Regions from separate parts of the Lelliottia sp. JS-SCA-14 genome, predicted to be linked through region 1. Evidence: predicted binding sites of a transcription regulator. Region 1 holds the regulator's gene; the other holds the start of a gene.
The links. The regulator PurR, encoded in region 1, represses purine synthesis genes. The targets are predictions, from matches to a motif close to CANGCAAACGTTTGCNTG.
Positions count from the first base shown of each region.

Region 1 (5,566 bases):
TACTTTGCAAATTGAGCAATCGCGCAGAGGCGATACGCAGGGTGTCTTTCAGGCGGTGAGGGAGCTGGTTTTCCAGCCCGGCACGCAGAACGTTATGGAAAAACATATCCAGCCGCTCGCAATCCCACCAGCCGTCCATGTAGCTCTCGCCCAGACCGAGCGAACCTTCCTGCAGAACGCGTTTGAAAAAATCGGGGTGTTTTACCTGAATATCGGATGGGGCAGACCCGTTAATCGCGACGCCCGCCCGACTCAGTAATTCATTGACGATCCGAAACCAGTCATTGTCCCGGACATTGACTTCTTCTATACACGATGAACTCATAGCTTCTCCATCACCTGCTGTGATCAGAACCTTCAAACAGCGTAGCCGTTTTTTATGGTTTGTGAGAAATCCCACGGTTTTTCCGCGAGGCTAATATCCGACGTAGAACAGAGGAAGGGAGATAACCCTTACCGAAAGGCCTTCCATGGTAAAACGGGAGCACTCCGGCTCCCGTTAACACATAATATTTATCGTATTTGTGTGAAGCAAATTTAGTATAGGCTGCAAAAAACGGTGATTCAACCGAAAGTTATTAGCAGCCTAATCACTAAAATGTCACATAATTGCTGGCGCGATTATGCCTGTGCCGTTTCGTTCACTCGATCTTTCGCTGAGGCCTGCATGCGATAGCCCAGCGCGGCGAGAACCACGGTCGCCAGCATCACGCTGGTGGTGGTCATCAGCGGGGTGGCGATGAGCGCCGAAACAATCAGGCTTGCCAGGAAGCACAGACCCAGCTGCAGGGTGTTTTGCAGCGCCGCTGCACGCCCCGTCGCATGCGGGAACGGACGCAGCGCCTGCGCCACCACGATAGGGTAGATCGCACCGTTCGCCACGGCCATCACACAGAACGGGATCAGAATCTCCGTCAGCCCGACGTCTGGAATAAAGCCAACGGCCCAGGTCCCAATCACACTCACCGCGAAGAGCACCAGCAGCCACGGCAGCATCTGCTGTCCCTGCCATTTTTGCAGCGCTGCGCGGCAGCCGTAACCGCCGACCAGGAAGGCGATGGTCTGCGGGACATAGCTCAGGCCGATGACCGCCGGGCTGTAGCCCATATCGTGCAGAATAAACGGCGAACCGGTCAGCCACGCAAAGAAGCTGGCGGAGCAGGCGGCGTAGACCAGCACGTTGCCGCGATAGGCGCGGGAGCGCAGCAGGGAGAGGAAGGTGACGCGATTATCCGTCGTTTCAGCAGGTTTGGATGACGCCGGTTTCAGCGCGAAGGCCGGTAACATCAGCACCAGAGTGATGATAAACAGGGTGGCGAAGATCGCCTGCCAGTCAAAATGCACCAGGATCCAGCTGCCGAGCAGCGGGGCCAGGGCCGGAGAAAGACCGACCAGCGGCATGATGGTGGCAAAAATACGGTTCACGCGTGACGCGGGGTAGTAGTCCGTGACCAGCGCCTGCCAGGTCACCGCCGCGGCACACACGCCGAATGCCTGAATGAAACGCAACACTAAAAGCCAGGTCGCATCGCGCACCCAGAGCATGCCCAGACAGCCGACGGCAAAAATCGCCAGACCTAAGAGTAAAATCGGTTTACGACCGTAGCGGTCGGAGAGTGGTCCCCACAGCAGCTGCGCGAAGGCAAAACCGGCGAGGAACAGGCTCAGGCTGGCGCTGATGGCGGCGGCAGGGGTCTGTAAATCCGCCTGCATCGCGGCAAACGCGGGCAGGTACATGTCGGTGGCCAGGAAGCCCAGCACGCTTAAGCCGCCGAGCCAGACCAGGAATCCTTTGTTGGGTTGCATTGTTTTTATTTCCTAAAGAGGGCAGGTATTCACTGGCGCAGAGTGTAGGGAGTGCAAACTGCCTTGTGAAACGCTAATATTTGGTGGTTGCATTCAAAAATTTTGCAGGCAAAAAATGTGGTCTGAATATTCCTTAGAAGTGGTTGATGCGGTTGCGCGTAACGGCAGCTTTAGCGGCGCGGCCCAGGAACTGCACCGCGTTCCGTCTGCGGTGAGCTATACCGTGCGTCAGCTTGAAGAGTGGCTGGCGGTTCCGCTGTTTGAGCGCCGCCACCGCGACGTCGTCCTGACGCCTGCGGGCGTCTGGTTTTTGAAAGAAGGGCGATCTGTTATCAAAAAAATGATGATCACCCGCGAGCAGTGTCAGCAGATTGCCAACGGCTGGCGCGGCCATCTTGCCATTGCAGTCGATAACATCGTCAAACCGGAGCGCACCCGCCAGATGGTGGTCGATTTTTATCGCCACTTCTCGGACGTGGAGCTGCGCGTCTCCCAGGAGGTGTTCAACGGCGTGTGGGATGCGCTCTCTGACGGCAGGGTGGAGATGGCGATCGGTGCCACGCAGGCGATCCCGGTGGGCGGACGCTATGCCTTTCGCGATATGGGAGCCCTGAGCTGGACCTGCGTCGTGGCGCGCGATCATCCCCTCGCCGCCATTGAAGGTCCGCTGAGCGATGACACGTTGCGCAACTGGCCGTCGCTGGTGCTGGAAGACACGTCCCGCTCGCTGCCAAAACGCATCACCTGGCTGCTGGATAACCAGCGGCGGGTGGTGGCCCCAGACTGGGAAACCTCGGCGACCTGTCTTTCCGCAGGGCTGTGCGTCGGCATGGTGCCGGTGCATTTTGCGCGCCCGCGCATCGATCGCGGTGAGTGGGTGGCATTAACGCTGGAAAACCCGTTCCCGGATGCGGCCTGTTGCCTGACCTGGCAGCAAAACGATATGTCACCGGCGCTGGCGTGGCTGCTGGAGTATCTGGGGGATAGCGAAACGCTGAACAGAGAGTGGCTGAAGGAGCCGGAATAACCGGCCCCTCAGAGATGATTAACGGCGGTAATCGCGGAACGGACCGTCGGCGACGGAGCGGCGTTCAATCAGGCGCGGGTGGACTTCAATCGACTGCGACTCTTCACGTTTGCTGACGATGCGGTCCATCAGCATGTTGAAGGCCGTTTCACCCAGCGAGTCTTTCGGCTGGTGAATGGTCGTCAGCGCCGGGGTGAAGTAGCGGGCGTTGCGCACGTTATCGTACCCGATCACAGAAATGTCCTGCGGGACGCGCAAACCGAGTTCGTCGGCTGCGCAAAGGGCGCCCATCGCCATAATATCACCGCCGATAAAGACCGCGGTCGGACGATGTGACTGGGAGACAATCTGCTGCATGGCGCGATAGCCGGACTCAGGCTCGAAGTCGCCCTGCACGATCCAGTTTTCCGGCACCGTGATCAGCGCTTCTTCCATCGCTTTCATGAAGCCAGCCAGACGGCCTGCGCCGGTGTTGCGCTCCAGCGGACCCGGGATCACGCCGATTTCGCGGTGACCGCGTTCAATCAGGTAACGGCCCGCCATGTAGCCGCCTTCAAAGGCGTTGTCGTTCACGGAGTCGGTGAAATCGGCGCGGGTATCGCCCCAGTCCATCACCACCATCGGGATGTGACGATACTCTTCCAGCATCGAGAGCACGGATTCCGGGTATTCAGAACACATCACCAGCAGGCCATCGACGCGCTTTTGCGCCATCATTGACAGGTAAGCGCGCTGCTTTTCCTGGCTGTTCCAGGCGTTGCCGAGAATCAGGGTGTAGCCCTTCTGGAAGCAGTTTTTCTCAACGGCTTCGATGATCTCCGCGAAATAGGCGGCTTCGCTGCTGGTCGCCAGCAGGCCGATCGATTTGGTGTGATTCACTTTCAGGCTGCGCGCCACGGCACTCGGAGAGTAGTGCAGCTCTTTGATGGCAGCCCATACGGCGTTGCGCGTCTCTTCCGCAACAAAACGCGTTTTGTTAATTACATGTGATACGGTTGTAGTGGAAACGTTTGCGCGTTTCGCCACATCTTTAATTGTTGCCATTACATGTCACTCCAGACCATATCTTAAACTCCTGAAATACTTAAAGGTAAACGTTTGCCTTCTCTCACCCTTATCTCGCAATGTGAATTGCGATACGCCGGGAAAACGACTCAGAACGTCAGGAGGGGGTCAGTGGCCGGTACGCTTATAAATTTAGCGTGGAATTTTGTCTTATCTTGATGAAAAGGGGAAGAGCAAAAACGGTTATCAGTCTAAATCCAGGAAGATTTTTGGGGGAAACTGTGTAAAAATGAGCAAGCTCACTTTTCGTAAGGTGATTAAAAGGAGAAAAATTGATGAGTACCGATCTGAAGTTTTCGCTGACCACGACCGTTATTGTGCTGGCTTTGATTGTTGCAGCAGGTCTGACCGCAGCCCTGCACTGATTTAAGCGGGGGAGAGTTCTCTCCCTCGTCTCCTCTCCCTGATTGTTACCCATCCTGCAAAAATCTTTTGCTAATTTGTTAACTTCTCATTTTTTGTGATTGATGTCATGCTTTTGCCATCTTAGTCCTGTGTCGCGCGATGACGACGACACGGCATCCGGAGTTAACAATGAAAATCAATTTTCCCCTGCTGGCCCTGGCGATTGGCGCTTTTGGCATCGGCACCACCGAGTTTTCCCCGATGGGGCTGCTGCCCGTCATTGCTAAAGGTGTGGATGTCTCCATTCCGGCGGCGGGGATGCTCATCAGCGCCTATGCGATTGGGGTGATGATCGGTGCGCCGCTCATGACGCTGCTGCTCTCCCATCGTGCCCGCCGCAATGCGCTGATCTTCCTGATGGCGATTTTTACCCTTGGCAACGTGCTGTCGGCGATTGCGCCGGATTACACGACGCTGCTGCTGTCGCGCATTCTGACCAGCCTGAACCACGGCGCGTTCTTTGGCTTAGGGTCGGTAGTAGCCGCGAGCGTGGTGCCAAAACATAAGCAGGCGAGCGCGGTGGCGACGATGTTTATGGGCCTGACCATCGCCAACATTGGCGGCGTTCCGGCGGCGACCTGGCTCGGTGAAGTCATCGGCTGGCGGATGTCGTTCCTGGCCACCGCCGGGCTGGGCGTGGTGGCGATGCTCGCGCTGTTCTTCTCCCTGCCGAAAGGCGAGGCGGGTGAGCGCCCGGACGTGCGTAAAGAGCTGTCAGTGCTGGTGCGCCCGCAGGTGCTGTCTGCCCTGTTAACGACGGTGCTCGGCGCAGGTGCGATGTTCACGCTCTACACCTATATCTCTCCCGTGCTGCATGACATCACCCACGCCACGCCGCTGTTTGTGACGGCGATGCTGGTCCTGATCGGCGTGGGCTTCTCACTCGGGAACTATCTCGGCGGCAAGCTGGCGGATCGCTCGGTCACCGGTACGCTGAAAGGCTTCTTAACCCTGCTGATTGTAATTATGCTCGCCATTCCCTGGCTGGCGCGTAACGAATTCGGTGCGGCCATTGCGATGGTGGTGTGGGGCGCGGCGACCTTTGCGGTGGTTCCGCCGTTGCAGATGCGCGTGATGCGTGTGGCACACGAAGCGCCGGGTCTGTCGTCGTCCGTGAATATCGGCGCGTTTAATCTCGGTAATGCGCTCGGCGCGGCAGCGGGTGGGGCGGTGATTTCGGGCGGGCTGGGATACAGCTTTGTCCCGGTGATGGGGGCGATTATTGCGGCTCTTGGTCTGCTGCTGGTTCTCACATCCGGTCGC
Region 1 is NZ_CP141606.1:2,155,591-2,161,156, forward strand. It holds gene cfa (cyclopropane fatty acyl phospholipid synthase) at 1-325, opposite strand, end outside; gene punC (purine nucleoside transporter PunC) at 622-1,806, opposite strand; gene punR (DNA-binding transcriptional activator PunR) at 1,922-2,833, shown strand; gene purR (HTH-type transcriptional repressor PurR) at 2,852-3,877, opposite strand; gene U9O48_RS10130 (YnhF family membrane protein) at 4,174-4,263, shown strand; gene U9O48_RS10135 (MFS transporter) at 4,433-5,566, shown strand, end outside.

Region 2 (5,566 bases), 1.1 Mb from region 1:
CCAGCGTTTTGACGCGGACTTTATCCTGATGACGGGTGAACTGGCGGCGTTGATTCAGAATCTGGTGGAAGGTTTAGGCGGCGAAGCGCAGCGCTAAATCGTGAAGAAAAAGGCCGGGTAGCGTTAACGCTCACCCGGCCTTTTTTTATTTCAGATAACGACACAGATAAGAAGTCGGCTCGGCAACCTGCAGGTTAAATTCGCTGTGGCCAGGGACGTTGAAAACTTCTCCCGCGGCGTACACCTTCCACTCGGTTTCGCCAGGCAACAGCACGTTCAGCGCGCCGCTGACGACCGTCATCTCTTCAGCCTCTGCGGTCCCAAAGGTGTATTCCCCTTCAGCCATCACGCCGACACTGGCACGGCCAGTACTGCTGCTGGTAAAACCAATGGATTTCACTTTACCGGAAAAGTATTCGTTACTTTGAAGCATGAACTGGCCCTTATGTCTTTGGATAAAAATCCACTATAGGGGCCAGCCTCCGTGCCTGTCACGCAAAATCATCAGGCCAGTAATTCGGACGCCAGGCGCGTGACCAGTACGTTTGAGAGCAGCACCGGCACATCGAGCGCTTTTTGCAGGAGATCGCGGTGATGCTGGTGAAAACCGAGGCAATCCAGCATCAAGACGTCCGCGCCCTGCTCCAGCAGTTCACGCCCCGCTGAAATCAGTTTGGCTTCGCTGTCCCAGATCGGATTCGCCAGCGCAAACAGCGGCGTGCGTTGCAGAACTTTCCATTTGGCGATCTGATTAGCGAGAAGTTCTTCAATCGGCACAATCACCCCGACCTGATGCCCGTCCACAATAGACGCCACCAGCGGAGGAATGATTCGCATCGGTTCAAGGAGGATAGAATTTCGTGCCATAAGACCGGAAATCGGAGCGGTGCTCATCAACAGGATCACGTCATATCCCTGGTTATCGAGCACTTCAATGACACCCTGTAATGCACGTTCGATTTTGTGATGTGAAACGTGCGCTAGTTTACCGTCGCTTAACAATGTCGGCAGCGTCACCTCATCGGCGACGGGTGCGTAGTCTTCCATGACCTCTTCCCGACTCATCTTGCCCAGCAGGCTCAGATGGGTGATTTGTTGTTCAGAGACATGCTCCGTCAGGAGCGGTAAAACTTCGCTGACAGGGACCACTCCGATGGTGAGGATCGCCAATGTTGCCTTCATCTTTTTCGCCTTTCTTCACTACCACTGCGATAATACAGGCACAAGCTCAATACGCTGCGCGGTTCTTGTTTCAGCTTAAACAGGACAAAAGCGTAGCAGCATATCTCCACACCGAAATGTAAAGATCGAACGCCCGTTCTGAATCCCACTGTAATAACTAAATATTAACCCTCACTTAACATTATCGTTGAGTTAAAAGTGTGATTCAGACACGGTTATGGTGGATTTCAGATTTGTATCAGGACTTATCGGGATCTTCGTAGCGGCGTTTGGCATCCAGGGCTTCCTGCTCGCTTTCGTGTTCGCTGATCAGGGAGTCGGGTTTGGGATGATCCGCACGCAATTGATACCAGGTCACGGTTTGGGTACCGGTGCCTTTTTCAACAGTGACAATGCGTGCTTCGCGTGGGTATGGCGGTCTGGTTGGCATAGTTCATCCTTTTTACGAGGGCTAAACTATGAGTATAGACGCCAGTTAGCTGGCGCAAGCCAGACGCAGGGCGGTAACAATCTGATTTACGACCTGTTCCGGCGAGAGCGAAGCGTCGATCACGTGGTGCGCCGCTTCGCGGTACAGGGCGTCGCGCTCGGCGAGAATTTCGCTCACCTCTTCGCTGATGGGCTTTCCGGTGAGCGTCGGGCGCTGCCCCTCTTCCGGGAAGGCTTCCAGGCGCTCTACCAGCGTAGAAACTGGCGCGCACAGGTAAATCACAATCCCTTTCTCGCGCATAAACTGGCGATTACGTTCTGCGAGGATGATCCCACCGCCGGTGGCGACAATGGTCGAAGGCGCGGTGACAGCTTCCAGGGTTTCAGACTCACGCGTGCGGAAACTCTCCCAGCCTTCTTTTTCGACGATCTCTGCGATGGTCTGACGAGCGTGCGTTTGCAGCCAGTGATCGGTATCGACAAACTGGCTGTCACTCACGCGCGCCAGTTCGAGGCCTACGGTTGTTTTTCCGCAGCCACGGGGGCCAACTAAAAAGATGGGTTGGGTCATAGCCTGGTGTTCCCCTTGATACCGCGAGGTTGCGGCGTGTGATGTCAAAAAACGAGCAATAATACCATTAAACTAGTACGCAAGGTAACTGTAAAAATTGGATTACAACAAGAATATGTTTGCATGACAGAGAGCGTGATGAGTGAGTTTAGCGCGCAGTCTCTGTAAAGAAATCATTGCATAAGCGGGTGCGTCAACTTTACTGCAAAGCATCAGGCGATGACAACCCTGCGGTTGCCACACTATACCATAAATCAGCAATGCTTATCATTACGCGTTGCGGCGCTTCACTTCCAGCAGCCACTTATCCAGCTCAGCGGCGAACTGCTGGCGGTCACGTTGTGAGAGCGAATCCGGCCCACCGGTCTGCACCCCGCTCGCGCGCAGGGTATCCATAAAATCGCGCATCGTCAGTTTTTGGCGGATCGTGGAGGGCGAGTAACGTTCACCGCGCGGATTCAGCGCCGCTGCGCCTTTCTCCAGCACTTCTGCTGCAAGGGGAATATCGGCGGTGATCACCAAATCTTCAGGGCTGCACAGGCGCACAATTTCGTTATCCGCCACGTCGAATCCGGCCGGGACGCGCATTGAACGAATAAATTTCGACGGCGGAATGCGCAAATTCTGGTTTGCGACCAGCGTCAACGGCATCTGCACGCGCTCGGCCGCGCGGAATAAAATCTCTTTAATGACATTCGGACACGCATCCGCATCCACCCAAATCGCCATAGTTTCTCCCCTGGATGACATTGGTGGCTATTGTCGCCTGCTTTTCGTTGTTAAGCTATAAATCAGAACTCACAACGCATCATAACGGAGAGACGTGATGGACAAAAAAATCGGTTTTATCGGCTGCGGCAATATGGGAAAAGCCATTCTCGGCGGTCTGATCGCCAGCGGCCAGGTGTTGCCAGGGCAGATTTGGGTCTACACCCCGTCACCGGATAAAGTCGCCGCGCTGCGTGATGAATACGGAATTAACGCTGCCGAAAGCGCACAGGAAGTTGCCCAGATTGCGGATATCGTCTTTGGCGCCGTTAAACCTAACATCATGATCAAGGTTCTGAGCGACATCACTTCCAGCCTGAACAAAGAGACCCTGGTGGTCTCCATCGCCGCGGGTGTGACCCTCGATCAGCTCGCACGCGCTCTCGGCCACGATCGCAAAATTGTCCGCGCCATGCCAAACACTCCGTCGCTGGTCAATGCAGGGATGACTTCCGTCACGCCGAACGCGCTGGTGACGCCAGAAGACGTGGCCGACGTGCTGAACATTTTCCGCTGCTTTGGCGAAGCCGAAGTGATTGCCGAAGCGATGATCCATCCGGTGGTGGGCGTCAGCGGCTCTGCGCCCGCTTATGTGTTCATGTTTATCGAAGCGATGGCCGATGCCGCCGTGCTCGGCGGAATGCCGCGCGCGCAGGCCTATAAATTTGCCGCCCAAGCGGTGATGGGCTCCGCGAAAATGGTGCTGGAAACGGGCAAACATCCGGGCGAACTGAAAGATATGGTCTGTTCACCGGGCGGCACCACCATCGAAGCCGTGCGCGTTCTGGAAGAGCGTGGATTCCGCTCGGCGGTGATTGAAGCGATGAACAAGTGCATGGAAAAATCAGAGCAACTCAGTAAGTCCTGATGAAGCGCGCCGGGCGTCAGGCCGCCACTTCGGTGCGGTTGCGTCCGGCATTTTTCGCTTTGTACAACGCCACATCCGCCGCTTTTAACCACTCCCGATAGTGACAAAACTCTTCCGTCAGAGGGGCCACCCCGACGCTGATCCGCAGTCGCACCTGCGGCGCGCAGGGCAGCGTTAAGACCGCCAGCCGCTCATGCACACGAGACATCGCCGCGATGGCACTTTCCGCTGGCGTGCCGCTCATGATCACCGCAAATTCATCTCCGCCAAAGCGCCCAATCATATCCCCGGCGCGCAGGGTTAACTGCAGCTGTCGCGTGACGGCGATAATCGCCTCGTCGCCCACGTCGTGGCCCCAGGTGTCGTTGATACTCTTGAAATGATCGATATCGATAATCAGGATCGCCGCTTCGCGATGAGCGCGCCGACAGGTGTCGTACTCATTGCGTAACAGGATCTCCCAGTGGCGGCGGTTGAATACTCCGGTCATGCCATCGCGGGTGCTCATCAACTCCAGGCGGCGCTTGTGCTCTGCCAGCCGAATCGCCGTCTGGTAGCTCACCCAGGCAAAAAACAGCGGGTAGAACACCATCACCGGCAACGCCAGCCAGAGTTCCAGCGGGGTAAGCGTAAAGCCAGGAGATACGCCGGTAAGCTGTAGCGTCACCAGGGCTGCAATTGTCGTCATGATTGCACCAGCAGTGAACAACCGGATCCCGCCCGCCCCCATGGTATTCATGCCGATCAGAATGATGAGAGCCGCGGTGGGCAGCACATTCACCCCTGTCAGCCCAATCCAGACGCCTGCGACTATGGCATCAGCCTTTAGATTGTTCATCTCACTGACGCGCGGATCGGCGGCGCGATAGGCCAGCTGCCAGGCCAGATGCGGCCAGACGAACGCCCATCCGACCAGCAGTAACCACCAGCCTCCAGGCGGAGCTTGCGCCACCAGGGCCCCGGCGATCGGGAAAAACATGGCCGCCAGCCCGAAGATACGCGGCAGTCGAACGCGCCGCGCAAACCGGATACCGGAACGGTGATGGTCATCCTGAGAAAGGCCCTGCTGCCACTCTTCTCGCGTGACGTCTTTATTGTAAAAGTTTTCGTCATTCATAATTTTTGGGAACATTCTGAAACATTTCCCAAATTATAGAGAGGGGTGTTGCGGGGAAAGTATGAAATTTCGGGTGAGTCGGCGTGGCCGCTCACCCGTTAGGACTACGCCGCTTTCTTCAGGCAGGCGCTCATAAACTTGCTGCGGTCTTCGCCTTTGAGGGACTGTTGCGTGGCGAGGCCGTTACATTCACGCATCTTTTGCTGCTGAGGCGTCAGGCTCTTTTCGCCCGGTTTCGAAGCGCTGTTTTTCAGGCAATCACTCATGTAGGTTTTGCGCGCATCGCCTTTCAGCGTCTGGGCTGTCGCCTGTTGATTGCAGCTGGTCATCCGTTGCTGCTGAGGCGTAAGCGTTCTCTCGGCGGCAGACGCGACAGACATCAGAAGCAGAGAAGAAAGCAGGGTTACAGCGAGGGTCAGTTTCATAGCACCATCCTTTTGTGAAGGTTCACACTAAGTCTGGTTCGTGGCGGGAAAAATACCACCCGGCGGAAGTAATACTGGTCAGTTAAGCATCTGAGGTTATTCCGTTCACCTTATGTTCAGCAGAATATAAAACCTGTATCACCTGTGAACGTGACAAGGGGGCTACGCGGCCCCCTTGTCATCTGGCCTCCAGTTCGCCGATTTCT
Region 2 is NZ_CP141606.1:1,081,980-1,087,545, reverse strand. It holds gene rdgC (recombination-associated protein RdgC) at 1-97, shown strand, start outside; gene ppnP (pyrimidine/purine nucleoside phosphorylase) at 146-433, opposite strand; gene U9O48_RS05040 (AroM family protein) at 505-1,182, opposite strand; gene yaiA (protein YaiA) at 1,421-1,612, opposite strand; gene aroL (shikimate kinase AroL) at 1,658-2,182, opposite strand; gene U9O48_RS05025 (YaiI/YqxD family protein) at 2,453-2,911, opposite strand; gene proC (pyrroline-5-carboxylate reductase) at 3,009-3,818, shown strand; gene adrA (diguanylate cyclase AdrA) at 3,835-4,950, opposite strand; gene psiF (phosphate starvation-inducible protein PsiF) at 5,040-5,360, opposite strand.
Region 2: a site for PurR is predicted at 2,291-2,308, ahead of aroL (shikimate kinase AroL). Genes of this name have one in related genera too.